4 regions of the Janthinobacterium algoris genome follow, and region 2 is predicted to be linked to each of the others. Evidence: predicted binding sites of a transcription regulator. Region 2 holds the regulator's gene; each other region holds the start of a gene.
The links. Region 2 encodes LexA, which represses DNA repair genes until DNA is damaged. Its sites were predicted from a motif close to ACTGTATNNNNATACAGT; they were not measured.
Positions count from the first base shown of each region.

Region 1: the regulator LexA is predicted to act here: its motif matches at 2,068-2,085, upstream of recA (recombinase RecA).
Region 3: the regulator LexA is predicted to act here: its motif matches at 1,437-1,454, upstream of ACQ4W7_RS21230 (VRR-NUC domain-containing protein).
Region 4: the regulator LexA is predicted to act here: its motif matches at 1,959-1,976, upstream of imuA (translesion DNA synthesis-associated protein ImuA).

Region 1 covers NZ_JBNYXZ010000008.1:67,964-71,429, forward strand. The annotation lists gene ACQ4W7_RS13590 (sensor histidine kinase) at 1-1,203, opposite strand, end outside; gene ACQ4W7_RS13595 (response regulator) at 1,200-1,934, opposite strand; gene recA (recombinase RecA) at 2,176-3,282, shown strand.
Region 2 covers NZ_JBNYXZ010000001.1:530,491-533,956, forward strand. The annotation lists gene purF (amidophosphoribosyltransferase) at 1-316, shown strand, start outside; gene ACQ4W7_RS02425 (cystathionine gamma-synthase family protein) at 360-1,601, shown strand; gene lexA (transcriptional repressor LexA) at 1,667-2,314, opposite strand; gene rpsF (30S ribosomal protein S6) at 2,590-2,979, shown strand; gene priB (primosomal replication protein N) at 3,000-3,308, shown strand; gene rpsR (30S ribosomal protein S18) at 3,324-3,466, shown strand, end outside.
Region 3 covers NZ_JBNYXZ010000015.1:115,689-119,154, forward strand. The annotation lists gene ACQ4W7_RS21220 (MFS transporter) at 1-534, opposite strand, end outside; gene ACQ4W7_RS21225 (SMI1/KNR4 family protein) at 695-1,399, shown strand; gene ACQ4W7_RS21230 (VRR-NUC domain-containing protein) at 1,505-3,157, shown strand; gene ACQ4W7_RS21235 (ATP-dependent DNA helicase) at 3,154-3,466, shown strand, end outside.
Region 4 covers NZ_JBNYXZ010000020.1:21,054-24,519, forward strand. The annotation lists gene ACQ4W7_RS24055 (Y-family DNA polymerase) at 1-1,254, opposite strand, end outside; gene imuA (translesion DNA synthesis-associated protein ImuA) at 1,181-1,930, opposite strand; gene ACQ4W7_RS24065 (replication initiation protein) at 2,225-3,439, opposite strand.

The sequences.
Region 1 (3,466 bases), on a different contig from region 2:
GGCATTGTCGATCAGATTACTCAGCAGTTCACGCAGCATCATGGCATTGCCGGAAATCATGATCGAATACGCTGGCTGTTCGAACCCCAGGTCGATATGCTGGGCAAACGAAGCTTGCACCCAGTCCTGCACCACGTCGCGCGCCAGTTCGCTCAGCTCGATCGGTTCGAAAGCCGTGCCCGCCTGCGGCTGGTTTTCCGCGCGTGCCAGAGCCAGCAGTTGGTTGACCAGGCGCGTGGCCGCTTCCGAACTTTTCGCCAACTGCAGCAGCGAGCGGTGAATCTCGTCGTGGTCGGTCTGGCGCAGGGCCAGCTCGGATTGCATGCGCATGCCGGCCAGCGGCGTTTTCATCTGGTGCGCGGCATCGGCGATGAAGCGTTTCTGCATGTCGATCGATAGAGATAGCCGCGCGAGCATCTCGTTGAGCGAACCGACCAGTGGCGTGATTTCCTCGGGCACCTGGCCCGATTCGATGGGGGAGAGGTCGTCGGGCGGTCGCGCGCGTATGCGCTCCTGCAATTGCGCCAGCGGCGACAGGCCGCGCGCCAGGGCAAACCAGACCAGGGCCAGGATCACGGGCAGGATGATGAATTGCGGCAAGATCACGCCCTTGATGATTTCATTGGCCAGCTGGGCACGCTTTTCCAGCGTCTCGGCCACTTGCACCAGCGCGCGGCCCGGTTCGTCGTCGGTACTGGACGGCATGTCGAGATAGCTGAACGCCACGCGCACGGGCGTGCCGTGGATGGTGTCGTTGCGAAACAGCACCATGCCGCTGCGGTATTTGTCGGGGTCTTGCGGTGGCGGCAAGTCGCGGTCGCCGTCGAGGTATTCGCCGTGCCCGCCCACCACCAGGTAATACAGGGTGTCGACATCGTCGCCGCGCAGGAAGTCGCGGCCCTTGTTACTGCTGTTCTTATCCGGCACGCGGCGCAGCATCGCGCCGTCGGCTTGCTTGACCTGTTGCGTCAGCACGGTCACGCTGTCTTCCAGCGCATGGTCGAACGGTTGATTGGCGATGCCCTTGGCCACCAGATAGGTGATGGCGATGCTCATCGGCCATAGCAGCAGCAAGGGCGCCAGCATCCAGTCGAGGATTTCGCCAAACAGCGAATGCTCGATGGTGTCATCCTGCTCCGTGGTGGGCGGCTCGAACCAGTCGTCGTCGTCCGCCTCGTCCGCTGGCGCTTCGCGCGCCTTCACTTGCTGGCGGGTCCGCTGGCCGGGCTTGCTGACTCGCCCGCTTCGGCGTTCAGGCGCGCCGCTTCCGAGTATTTTTCCAGGCAATAGCCGAGGCCGCGCACGGTGGCGATGCGCACGCCGCCCACCTCGATCTTCTTGCGCAAACGGTGCACATACACTTCGATGGCGTTGTTCGACACTTCTTCGCCCCATTCGCACAGGTGGTCGACCAGCTGTTCTTTCGAGACGAGGCGGCCGGTCCGGCCCAGCAAGATTTCCAGCAAGCCCAGTTCGCGCGCCGACAGGTCGAGCATCTGGTCGTTGATGTAGGCGCTGCGCCCCACCTGGTCGTAGCTGAGGGGGCCGTGTTTGATGACGGTGGCGCCACCGCCGGCGCCGCGGCGCGTCAGGGCACGCACTCTTGCCTCCAGTTCCGACAGGGCGAACGGCTTGGCCATATAATCATCGGCACCCAGGTCGAGGCCATTCACGCGTTGTTCGATGGAATCGGCGGCCGTCAGGATCAGCACCGGCAGCAGCGAGGCGCGCGCGCGCAGGCGGCGCAGCACCTCCAGGCCGGACATCTTTGGCAGGCCCAGGTCGAGAATCAGCAGGTCGAATTCCTGGGTGGACAGGGCCGTGTCGGCCTCCTGGCCGGTCTGGACGTAGTCGATCGCATAACCGGACTGGCGCAGCGAGCGGGTCAGGCCATCGGCCAGCACGCTGTCGTCTTCGGCAAGTAAAATACGCATGGTGCACTTCCTATGCTTGCGGCGGTAGAAGTTTGTATTGTGTTTCATTTTCCGCAAGGTAGCGAGTTTTTGTGAAAAACCAGGCTTGTATTGATCTGTTTCAAAACAAATCCACGTTCCGCTTGCATTGATCACTGTTTTTTTATACAGTACTGTCTGTGTAAAGAATTTAACCCACTGGCGCTATCGCAGGCTGCAGGATTCAAATGGATTCGCAACTGTAGAACGGCTGAAAGAACATATGGACGATAAAAAAGCTGTAGTACCCGCATCGGAAAAAGCCAAGGCGCTCGCCGCCGCACTGGCGCAGATCGAGAAGCAGTTTGGCAAAGGTTCGGTCATGCGCATGGATGCCAGCGCGGTGATCGAAGAAGTGCAAGTCGTGTCGACCGGTTCGCTCGGCCTCGATATCGCGCTGGGCGTGGGCGGCTTGCCGCGCGGCCGCGTGGTGGAAATCTACGGTCCGGAATCGTCGGGTAAAACCACCCTGACCCTGCAAACCATTGCTGAAATGCAAAAACTGGGCGGCACTTGCGCCTTTATCGATGCCGAGCACGCGCTGGACGTCGGTTACGCGCAAAAGCTGGGCGTGAACCTGCACGAATTGCTGATCTCGCAACCGGACACGGGTGAGCAGGCGCTGGAAATCTGCGACGCCCTCGTGCGTTCGGGCAGTGTCGACCTCGTCGTCATCGACTCCGTAGCCGCACTGACGCCACGCGCCGAGATCGAAGGCGACATGGGCGATTCCCTGCCAGGCTTGCAAGCGCGCCTGATGTCGCAAGCCCTGCGCAAACTGACCGGTTCTATCAACCGTACGAATACCCTGGTCATCTTCATCAATCAGATCCGCATGAAAATCGGCGTGATGTTCGGCAGCCCGGAAACCACCACGGGCGGCAATGCGCTGAAATTCTACGCCTCCGTGCGCCTGGATATCCGCCGCACCGGTTCGATCAAGTCTGGCGATGAAGTGATCGGCAACGAAACCAAAGTCAAGGTCGTCAAGAACAAGATCGCGCCACCGTTCAAGGAAGCGCACTTCGACATCCTGTACGGCGCCGGCACCTCGCGCGAAGGCGAAATCCTGGATCTGGGCTCAGATGCCAAGATCGTGGAAAAATCCGGTTCGTGGTACAGCTACAACGGCGAACGCATCGGCCAAGGCAAGGACAACGCCCGTGCCTTCCTGCAAGAGCGTCCGGCGCTGGCCCGCGAGATCGAAAACAAGGTCCGCGCTTCGCTGGGCGTGCGCGAACTGCCACCGCTGGCTGCTGAAAAGCCGGAAAAAGCGGATAAAGCCGCTGACAAGGCTGCCAAGGCTGCGGAAGCCAAGCTCGCCGAGTAAGCAGGCAAATCAGCAGGCTAGTCAGCTGTTGCGGCACGGCCAGTTTCGGCTGGCCTTGCCCGCAGCAGGCTGCGGGCGGTTGCGCCGTGGCTTGCTGCGCAAAAGATCTACAATGAATGCCGCCTCGCGCCCATGCGCCAGGCGGCATTTGTGCTTTTGACGGTGTTTTTGAGCGGTGTCTGGC
Region 2 (3,466 bases):
CGTGTATGGCATCGACATGCCGACGCGCGACGAACTGATCGCTTACGGCCGCACGACGGAAGAAGTGTGCCGCGAAATCACCGCCGATTACTTGGTGTACCAGGATATCGGCGCGCTCAAGCAGGCGATTGCCGACGTCAATCCGGCACTGACGAATTTCGAGGCCTCGTGCTTCGATGGCGTGTACGTGACGGGCGACGTGTCGCAGGAATACCTGGACCGCCTGGAATATGCGCGCCACCATCCGAAGGCGGCAGCGCCCGAAGATACGCCGCGTTCCCAGCTGAACCTGAACCTGGCGACAACGGAAGCATAAGTAAGCTGCCCGGCCGATGCCGGGCTTTTTTTTCTTTGCGATCATGAACGATAAAAAAAACTACGGCTTTACCACCACCATCCTGCATAATGACCGCCGCAAGGGCATCGAGCATGGCTCCCTGCACAAGCCCGTGCACAATTCCGTCGCTTTTGGCTATGGCGATGCGCGCCAGCTCGCTTCCGTATTCCAGGGCAAGGAGCCGGGTTTTCGCTATGGCCGCCAGGGCAACCCGACGGTTTCGGCGCTGGAAGACAAGGTCAACAAGATGGAAGACGGCGTGGCGACCTTGTGCTTCGCCACCGGCATGGGCGCCATCGGCGCCGTGGTGCAATCCTTGCTGCGCGCGGGCGACCATGTGGTGTCGTCGGCCTTTTTGTTTGGCAATACCAACAGCCTGTGGCAAACGGTGACGGGGCAGGGCATCGGCGTGTCGTTTGTCGATGCCACCGATGTGGCCAACGTGGCCGCCGCCATCACGCCGGCCACGCGCATCGTGTTCGTGGAAACCATCGCCAATCCGCGCACGCAGATCGCCGACCTGGCGAAGATTGGCGCGCTGTGCAAGGAACGTGGCATCTTGTATATCGTCGACAATACGATGACGACGCCGTACCTGTTCCGCCCGAAAGCGGTGGGCGCGGGGCTGGTGGTCAATGCGTTGACGAAATCCATCGGCGGCCACGGCAATGCGTTGGGAGGCAGCTTGACGGACACGGGCGTGTTCGACTGGACGCGGTACCCGAATATCTTTGAAAACTACAAGAAGGCGGCGCCCGCGCAGTGGGGCATCGCGCAAATCCGCGCTAAGGCCTTGCGCGACTTCGGCGCTTCGCTGGGACCGGAAGCGGCGCACCATATCGCCGTCGGCGCGGAAACCATGGCCTTGCGCATGGACCGCACCTGCTCGAACGCCCTGGCGCTGGCCACCATGCTGGCCGCCGACCCGCGCGTGGCTGCCGTGCATTACCCGGGCTTGGCGTCGCACCCGCAGCACGCGCTGGCGACGGACTTGTTTCGCAGCTATGGTTCCCTGTTCAGCTTTGAGCTGACAGACGGCATTGACTGCTTCGATTTCCTGAACCGCCTGAACCTGGCCATTCCAGCGAGCAACCTCGGCGACACGCGCACCCTGGTCATTCCCGTCGCCCACACGATCTTTTACGAGATGGGCGCAGAGCGGCGCGCCAGCATGGGCATCGCCGAGTCGCTGATCCGCGTGTCGGTGGGTATCGAGGATGAGGCGGATTTGCTCGAGGATTTCCGTAGTGCCCTGGACGCATAAAACGCCTGGGCAATAAAAAAGGGCCGCCACAGTCATGCTGTTGCGGCCCTTTTTAGCTTGTGCGTTTAATGCCAGCTGCGCATCAGTCCTACCGCTAAACCTTCCAGTGCGAATTCATCTTCCGGCGACACGGTAATGACCTTGAAGTCGGGGTTTTCCGGCAGCAGTTCGATGACGGAACCCGTTTTCTTGTAGCGCTTGACGGTGACTTCGTCGCCGATGCGGGCGACGACGATCTGGCCATTCTTGGCGCTGTCGACTTTCTTGACGGCCAATAAATCGCCATCCATGATGCCGGCGTCGCGCATGGACCAGCCGCGCACCTTCAGCAGGAAGTCGGGCTTGGCCGAAAACAGGGCCGGGTCCACGTTGTAGCTCGCTTCCAGGTTTTCCTGTGCCAGGATGGGCGAGCCGGCAGCCACGCGGCCGATCAGCGGCAGCGACAACAGCAGTGCTGCCGGCACCTTCGAGGGCAGCATGTCGGCGGACGCATTCGCCGCCGTACCGATCAGGCGGATGCCGCGCGAGGTACCAGGCGAAATCTCGATGGCGCCCTTGCGGGCCAGGGCTTGCAAATGCTCTTCGGCCGCATTGGCCGATTTGAAACCCAATTCATTGGCGATTTCAGCACGGGTAGGAGGGAAACCCGTATTTTCAATCGCGTCCTTGATCAGGTTCAGGATTTGTTCTTGTCGTGCTGTCAGCTTGATCATGAGCGGTGGGTGCATACTAAAATGCTGTCTATATGAACAGACTGTATTTTTGTACAGTATCGCCCGAGATGCAAGGGGATTTCTGTTATTTGCGCGAATTTCGTGTGAAATACTGGAATGCACAGGAAAAAGCGTCTGGCCGGCCCCGCGCATGGGCCGCTTGTTGAAGAATGATTGAAACGTTTGCAAAAGGCGGTTATAATCTTCGGCTGACCTTCCCACACCCGTCTTGACGCCGGGGTGGGCGATTATTAATCCGACCTGAAGGAGTTTGCATGCGTCATTATGAAATAGTCTTTATCGTCCATCCGGACCAAAGCGAGCAAGTGCCCGCGATGATCGAACGCTACAAAGCCAGCGTAACCACCCGCGGCGGTTCGGTTCACCGCGTGGAAGATTGGGGCCGCCGTCAAATGGCTTACTCGATCCAAAAGCTGCCTAAAGCACACTACATCTGCCTGAACATCGAATGCGACAACGAGACCCTGGTCGAGTTGGAAACAGCATTCAAATTCAATGATGCCGTGTTGCGTCACCTGACCGTTAAAATGAAGAAAGCTGAAACAGCTCCTTCGCCGATGATGAAATCGGTACAACGCGAAGACGCGGCCAAAAGCCACCGCACCGAAGCACCAGCAGCCGCTCCAGTAGCCGCAGCAGCTTAATTCTTGACCAGGATCGTGCGCTGAACCAGCTACAAGTCACCGCCATCATTGCCGAGCGCGAAATATTGCGCTATACCCCGGCAGGGCTGCCGATTGTGAATGCAGTATTGCAGCACAGTTCGCAGCAGATGGAAGCAGGGATTGCCCGTTTGACCGAGTTTGATGTTGCCGCGCTAGCCGCTGGCGAAATTTCAGGCCGGTTCAGCCAGGCAAGCTTGGGCGGGGTCTATCAGTTCACGGGTTTCCTGGCCAGGAAGAGCCGCAACAGCAAGAGTTTGGTGTTTCACATCATTGATTTTAGTGCAGTCACTTTGACTAGCGCATTTTAGATACAGGAGCCTGATATGGCATTCGGTAAAAAGTTCGACAAAAATAAGCTCAAGCTTAAAGAAAAACGCAAACAGCAAAATCCGTTGTTCAAACGCAAGAAGTTCTGCCGCTTCACCGCAGCTCACGTTGAGCAAGTCGACTACAAAGACGTCGACAC
Region 3 (3,466 bases), on a different contig from region 2:
GGCGGCGGCGATCCAGAACGGCACCGTCACGCCCCAATGCAGGGTCGCGCCCGCCAACATGGGCCCCACCAGCCAGCCCAGGTAAAAGGCGCCATTCAGCCACGACATGGCGCGCAGGCGCAGCGGTCCCGTCAACTGGTCGGCCAGCATGGCGCGCGCCACGGCGCCGTTACCTTCCAGCAAACCCGTGATGAAACGGGCCACGATGAACAACGGATAGGACTGGATCACCAGCGCCCAGGCCGTGATGGCGTGGCCGATGGCCGCACCCACGGCCGTGCGCATCAGCAAGGGACGGCGGCCATAGCGGTCCGACAGCGGCCCCAGCACGGCCGAGCCGATCAGCAAGCCCAGCGGATTGATGGTCAGCGCCAGGCCGAACAGCAGTTTCGACGGCAAGCCCAGGAAATTATTGAAGGCGTTCGGCGCCTCGGCCGCAAACAGGGGCGGCAGGATCGGATATGGCAGGGAGGCGCCGATGGTCGACAGCAGCGCCAGCAGGCAAGCGGCGGAAATTAACAGGATGTTTTTCATGCGGACTCAATGGATATTGTCTGGCAAGACTACCTGACCATGTCAAATTAGTAAACTAAAATGTTTATTAATTATGCCAGGCGTTGCCGCCATGACGCTAACCGTGCGCGCCATCGCCTCGGCTATCATTTGTCTATGACTCACGTTTAACAGGGCAAACATGACACTGTCAGAAATTGAACACCAATATGACTTCACCTATCCTGCACTGTATCGTCAGTTGGAGCGCGACGGCATGCTCGACATGGGTGAATATGGCCCCGATTGGTACAAGCTGGTCTATCCCACATTGACGGACCGGCCGACCCTGCTGCTGCACGCGGACGATTTCGAATTGCTCAATATCGAGGCCGTTGCCGACGCCGTGGATACGCTGCTGGACGCGGACGACTATCGGAAAATCGATCCCGCCTTCCAGTTCATCCCATTTGCGCAAACAGGCGCCGGTGACCACTACTGTTTTTTTACATCAAGCCTGCAGGACGGCGAGATGCCCATCGTGCTGCTGTGGCACGACCAGAACGAAGCCCAATACCTGGCGAAAAACCTGCAAGACTTCCTGTTTCACATGTTGTTGACCAGCATGGCGGAGCAGGATACGTATAACGAGGTCGGCGACGAGGACTTCAAGGACCAACTGGCAAAAACCCTGGGCACGCATGCGCGCTACCTGACGCCGGAACAGGCGCAGGTCCTGTCCGCGTTGCTGAACAGGGACATCATCGATTACGAGGGCGTGCTGCCCAAAGGAAGAAAAGAGGCGCATCGGGGCTTGCTGACAGATATCGAACTGGCCAGCCTGCGCGAGGCAATGATTCCCTACGAAAAGTTCGACAGCAGTTTTGCCTACAGCACGGCTGGCTGAACATAATTCGCTGGGCAAGCGGCGGCTGAAGGTTTAAACTGTATATAAACACAGTAAAATCGATCATCTTGCATCTTGCCCGCCCTATTGCCCTATTGCCCCACCATGCTGAGAGTCCTGGAAAATACCCTGTACTATCTGGATAATTTCCAGGATGTGCTGAGCTGGATCAGCGTACGTTACGCCGATCTGCTGAGTGCTGAAGAAACACAGTTCATTGCCGCATTCGGCGCGCTGCCGCAGCCGTCGCGCGCGCTGTTCGTGCGCCTCGTCATGCGCAAGGGCTGCCTGTTTCGCGCCAGCAAGCTCAATTACCCGGAAATCGGCGACACGCGCGCGGCCGCCCTGCCCTTGCTGGCCACGGGCTGGGTGGTAGCCGATCCTGCCATCTCGCTCGATACACTGTTCGAGCAACTGCTGAAAGGGGAAATCGTCCAAGCCTTCAGCCTCGCCGCGCCCCTGAAGGCGGCGCGCAAGGCCGAGCAGCTGGACGCCTTGCGCGAACTGCATGCGGACGAGAAACCATTCTCCGCATGGCATCCGGCCGGTACCGACGTGCTGTACCGCATCGGTCTGCAGCCCCTGTGCGACCGGCTGCGCCTGATTTACTTTGGCAACTATCACCAGGACTGGTCGGAATTCGTGCTGTCCGACCTCGGTGTGTACCAGTATGAAAAAGTGGAATTCTCGCCGCTATCGCGCGGCTTTCGCACGCGCCAGGATATCGAGCACTATGAAGTGCTGCACCAGTGCCGCGAACGCTACAACGACAGCGCGCCGGCCGACGAAGTGCTGCTAGAACTGGCGGCGCTACCCTTATCCCAGGACAATACCTGGCTGGCCAGCCGGCGAGAAAAACTCCGCTTCCAGATCGCCCAGCACCTGGAGAAATGCCAGGACTGGCCGGCCGCCTACCGCGCCTACGCCGATTGCCGCTATCCGGGCGCCCGGGGCCGCGCCATCCGCGTGCTGGAAAAAGATGAACAGCCGCAAGCGGCCTACGAACGCCTGATGATCGCCCTGGCCGCGCCGGAAAGCGAAGCGGAACAGCAATTGCTGCTGCGCATGGCGCCCCGTTTGCGGCGCAAGCTGGGCCACGCAAAACAGGCGGCCAGCGCGGTCGCCGCCGTGGAGCGCATCGACTTGCTGTTGCCGTATCCGGCGCAAGCGTGCTATGTGGAAGGGGTGGTGCAGCAACACCTGATGCAGGACGACGCGCCCGTGTATTACGTGGAAAACACCCTGATCAACTCGCTGTTCGGCCTGCTGTGCTGGCCTGCCATCTTCAAGGCCATGCCGGGCGCCTTCTTCCACCCATTCCACCGTGGCCCGGCCGACTTGCACAGCGCCGATTTTTACCAGCGCCGCAGCCTGGACTTTGCCAGCTGCCTGGCGCAACTGGACGACGGCAGCTATCAAGCCGCCATCCGCGCCACGCAAGCCGCCAAGCACGGCATCGTCTCGCCTTTCGTCAGCTGGGAGGTACTGAACGGCGGCTTGCTGGACCTGGCCCTGGCTTGCATCCCGGCTGCCCACCTGAAAAAGGCGTTCGAGCGCATCTTGCTCGACATCAAAAGCAACCGTAGCGGCTTGCCCGACCTGATCCAGTTCTGGCCGGCAGAACAGCGCTACCGCATGATCGAAGTCAAGGGTCCGGGTGACCGCCTGCAAGACAACCAGCTGCGCTGGATCGCGTATTGCGCCGAGCACGCCATGCCCGTCAGCGTGTGCTACCTGCAATGGCAGGTGCTCGCATGAACCGCAAAAGTTACACGATCGCCGTGCGCGCCCTGTGCGAATTCACCGCCAAGGTGGGCGACCTGGACTTGCGCTTTACCCCCTCGCCCACGGCGCAGGAAGGCATGGCCGGCCACGCTACCGTCACTAGCCGGCGCGACGACGATTACCAGCGCGAAATCAGCTTAAGCGGCGACTTCGGCCCTCTGCATGTGCGGGGCCGCGCCGATGGCTACGACCCGGCACGCCGCCAGTTGGAAGAAATCAAGACGTACCGGGGCGAACTGGACGCCATGCCCGCCAACCACCGCCAGCTGCACTGGGCGCAGG
Region 4 (3,466 bases), on a different contig from region 2:
CAGCACAAAACACGGACGATCCAATACCAATTCATCTTCGGTGAAAGAAGTCATTTTTGCCGTGGCCGGCCCCCAGCTGTTGCACTGCTCGGGCCGATGGTCAGGAGACAGCACGGGCACCAAAACGTTTTCCGCACCTAGTCTGGCGGACAACAGTTCCAACAGGCGAGTGAAATCAGCCGGCGAGCCGCCGGGCTCTGGAAATAGCTGATCGGTTAGCGGCTGTCTCGGTTCCAGCTGCACCACTTCCAGTCGTAGTCCAATGACCGGCGCGCTCAATTCTGTCTTGGCCAAGCGCTCCCTCAACAACCGCAACAAATGAGTCTCTTTCCACGCCGGCTCGGCCAACGTAATTTCGACAGGCGTCGGCGGCACCGCAGAACGGCCGCGCTCGTGCTCCAGCTGCAGTCTGAAAGTGATAACGGCCAGCTGGCGTGCAGCAAGCCAGCCTGTGAGCTGCAAGATCAAGGTCGTGACGCCATGCAGCAACGCTTCCGCATGCTCGATTCGATCGAAGGTTTCGATATGCGCGGAGAATTGCGCCGGCACCAATATCCAACGATGCATTTCTTCGATATCACCATACGCACGATCTAGGGCATGCAATAACTGTTTGCTCGTCCGCCGTAGCAGTCCAGTCCGCGGCAACTTCCGCACATCGCTCAGCGTACTAGCGCCAATACCATCGAACCAGGTAAGGAATGGTGCGGCGGATGGAACAAGTGAACAGGGTAACCCGTCGAGACGGAAAGCCAGAGTCGCGGATTGCAGGCACCTTCTACGCGGAGAATGACGTCCACTCTTTACGTGAGCAAGCAGCCAGGCACCTTCCGCCGTCGGCGCCGCACCCAACTGCCCGGTAAATCCGAGGCGACGGATGCTATCGCGTACCCGCCGACACAATGAAAGCGGACCACCAAACAACGCAAGACTCGCACCGACATCAAGCAACAGGCTGAAATCATCGGTAAACGCAACCTCGGGCGTGAACTGCAGCATCGCCATCGCAATGGAATCGAGCGCACGCGATTCCTTTTCTGTATCGCGATCCAAAATGATCGCACCAGGTGCAATAGTCTCCACGCCGCCAGACCGCATGCCAATTCGCACGCCGGCATCGACCGCCTCTGTCGAAGCGACCAACACTTTTCCACCATCCACAACCACATCGAAGCCTGCCTCAGACCAAGACGGGCGGAGCGTTTCGAGCGGTAACAGCGGCAGGTATAAAGTTAACAGCAGGGGCGTTTTCATGATGCACGGGGTGACGGCCAGTAGGCATATCAGCAAGCGGAATAAATAAGGTTTTATCGGAAACAGGACCACGTCGCTTTAGGACCTCAACGTGGACACCGCCCATCGCTGGTCGAACTCCCAGCCGAAGAGACGCAGGCGAGGCTTCACTTGCGCACGCCATCGGACGAATCAGCCAGAACCATGTTTCTCCACCCTGGGCCGCCAAATTCAAGCGCCGAAGGGAATCGGAGCGGATATGGTTCTGCCAAAACACTACGGCACCACAACTACCATTTTTTAGTATTTGTTCCGTCGTCCACAAAGCGTCTCCAGTACTGGGGGCCCGAACCCATATCAATCGGTCAACATCAATGCCCCATATCTTGAACGCAAGCGAATACGGAATATAAGGAGGCTGAACCAACACAATTCTTTGCTTATTCGATAACTTAGCAAGCAATGGCTTAAGCAGCTGCAACTCTCCAATACCCGATTGCTGAACAAGCAACTCAATAAGCGACGAGCGCGGCCAACCAGTACCAGGCAATTCTTCATCCAACAACGAATATCCGGACGAACAACTGACGTCGTGTGACACCGCCAGCTCACTTGCACGCCAGACGTGCGAAATCACCAGGGGATCAGTGACCTCCGCAGAGAATTCAGAGCAAACTTGAGAACAGAGCAAAGCCATGAGAAAACACAATCGTTATTAACATAATACTGTATGGATGTACAGTGTATGCGTGATTGTTTAATTCTGCAAGAGCCGGCTTCAGCCAAAAAACACCGCTGAACAAAAAAACTCCGAAGGCTGCCTTCGCGCGCGGGCATCCCCGCTTGCTTGCGCCCCGACGAAACCCCCGTCGCCACACCCGGCTAACTTAGAAACCCATAAATTCAACATCCTAAAACCCCAACACAAACAGTACGCAACCGGCTACTTGCTGTGACCACCACCAACCCAAATCTCACGATACTGAGGAAATCATCCGTCCTCGGCCTGCTGCCCACTTTCCGGAACTACAGCAGTCTGACCGCCCCCCCCATCAATACGCACAAGCGGAACAAGTTGCAAAAAAGCAACCCCCACTGCAGGTACCTGATGTGTAGCAAACTTAACATCCGCCGGAGCTGCGACGGCGGTCTGTGTACCTGGGGTTTTCAGAGACTGGCGGGCTTGCTCAACGAGTGTTTTATAGGTGGCCACCGTCTGCCGGGTCACGCCGGCGATGCGTCCGATCGCGATCTGGGTGAGACTCTCTCCGCGTTGTAGCAACAACCTGCAGGCGGCACGGATCCTGTCCGCAGTACTCTTCTGCCGTTCGCTGTGGGTGCGTTCTGCAGCCAGGCTTTGGCGTGCCGGAAGCGGCAGGTCCGGGTCAAGCTGCATGATGCCGCGCTTGCACCGGCCGCTGCCCGTGTAATTGCTCCACGTCCAGCGCGCGATCGAGCGAATCGTTGCCCTCAGCGACGATACTGGCAGGTCCTGGGCAAAACCTTGCTGCGTGAATCTATTCAAGTCGTGGGCTTTGGCATCGAGCCAGCGCACGAAACTGTCGTAGTTCCCACTCTGACGCTCGCGGTTGACGATGGCGTATGCGTAGTGACGCAAATACTCGAACAACAGGCAATGGCGAGAGTGTGCAATGTCGTCTACCTTGACTCTCTTGGCCCAAGGGGCAGCCACGGCCAGGTCGACGTAGTCGGCCAGGGCGCCCAGTTCGTACACGGAGTTATGTAGTTCTTCGGTCGACCACCATGGATGTCCTGGCGTCTTGGCCACCGGCCCTGAGTGAAAATTGGGATCTGCGCGCAGCGCTATCGAAAATGCCGCATAGACTGCCTTCATGAAGGCGATAGGCTTGTCGCGCGCGGCCTCGGTCGTGCACACCGGAGTAATCGCATAATAAAGGTGGCTATTGCCGGAGACGCGATTGCGTACGATCAAATTTGGCGCCGGCAGGCCCGCATCTTCCCAGACCATGGAATTTGCATGGTCGAGGTCAAAGATCAGCCAGCTGACAAGGCCTGGCCGATTGATTTGCATGTACGGATAGCGTACCGCGTACTCGCGCGGGCGAGTGCGGGTGGCTGTTTTGTTGTCGCTGCAGCGCGGAATATAGGGCGCCTCTTGCAGCACCCGGTGCAGGGCGGTACCGTGCTTGAAGTATCGAACATCGGGCTCGGCGACGCTATTCACCACTTGCTCCCAGGGGGCGGCAAGACG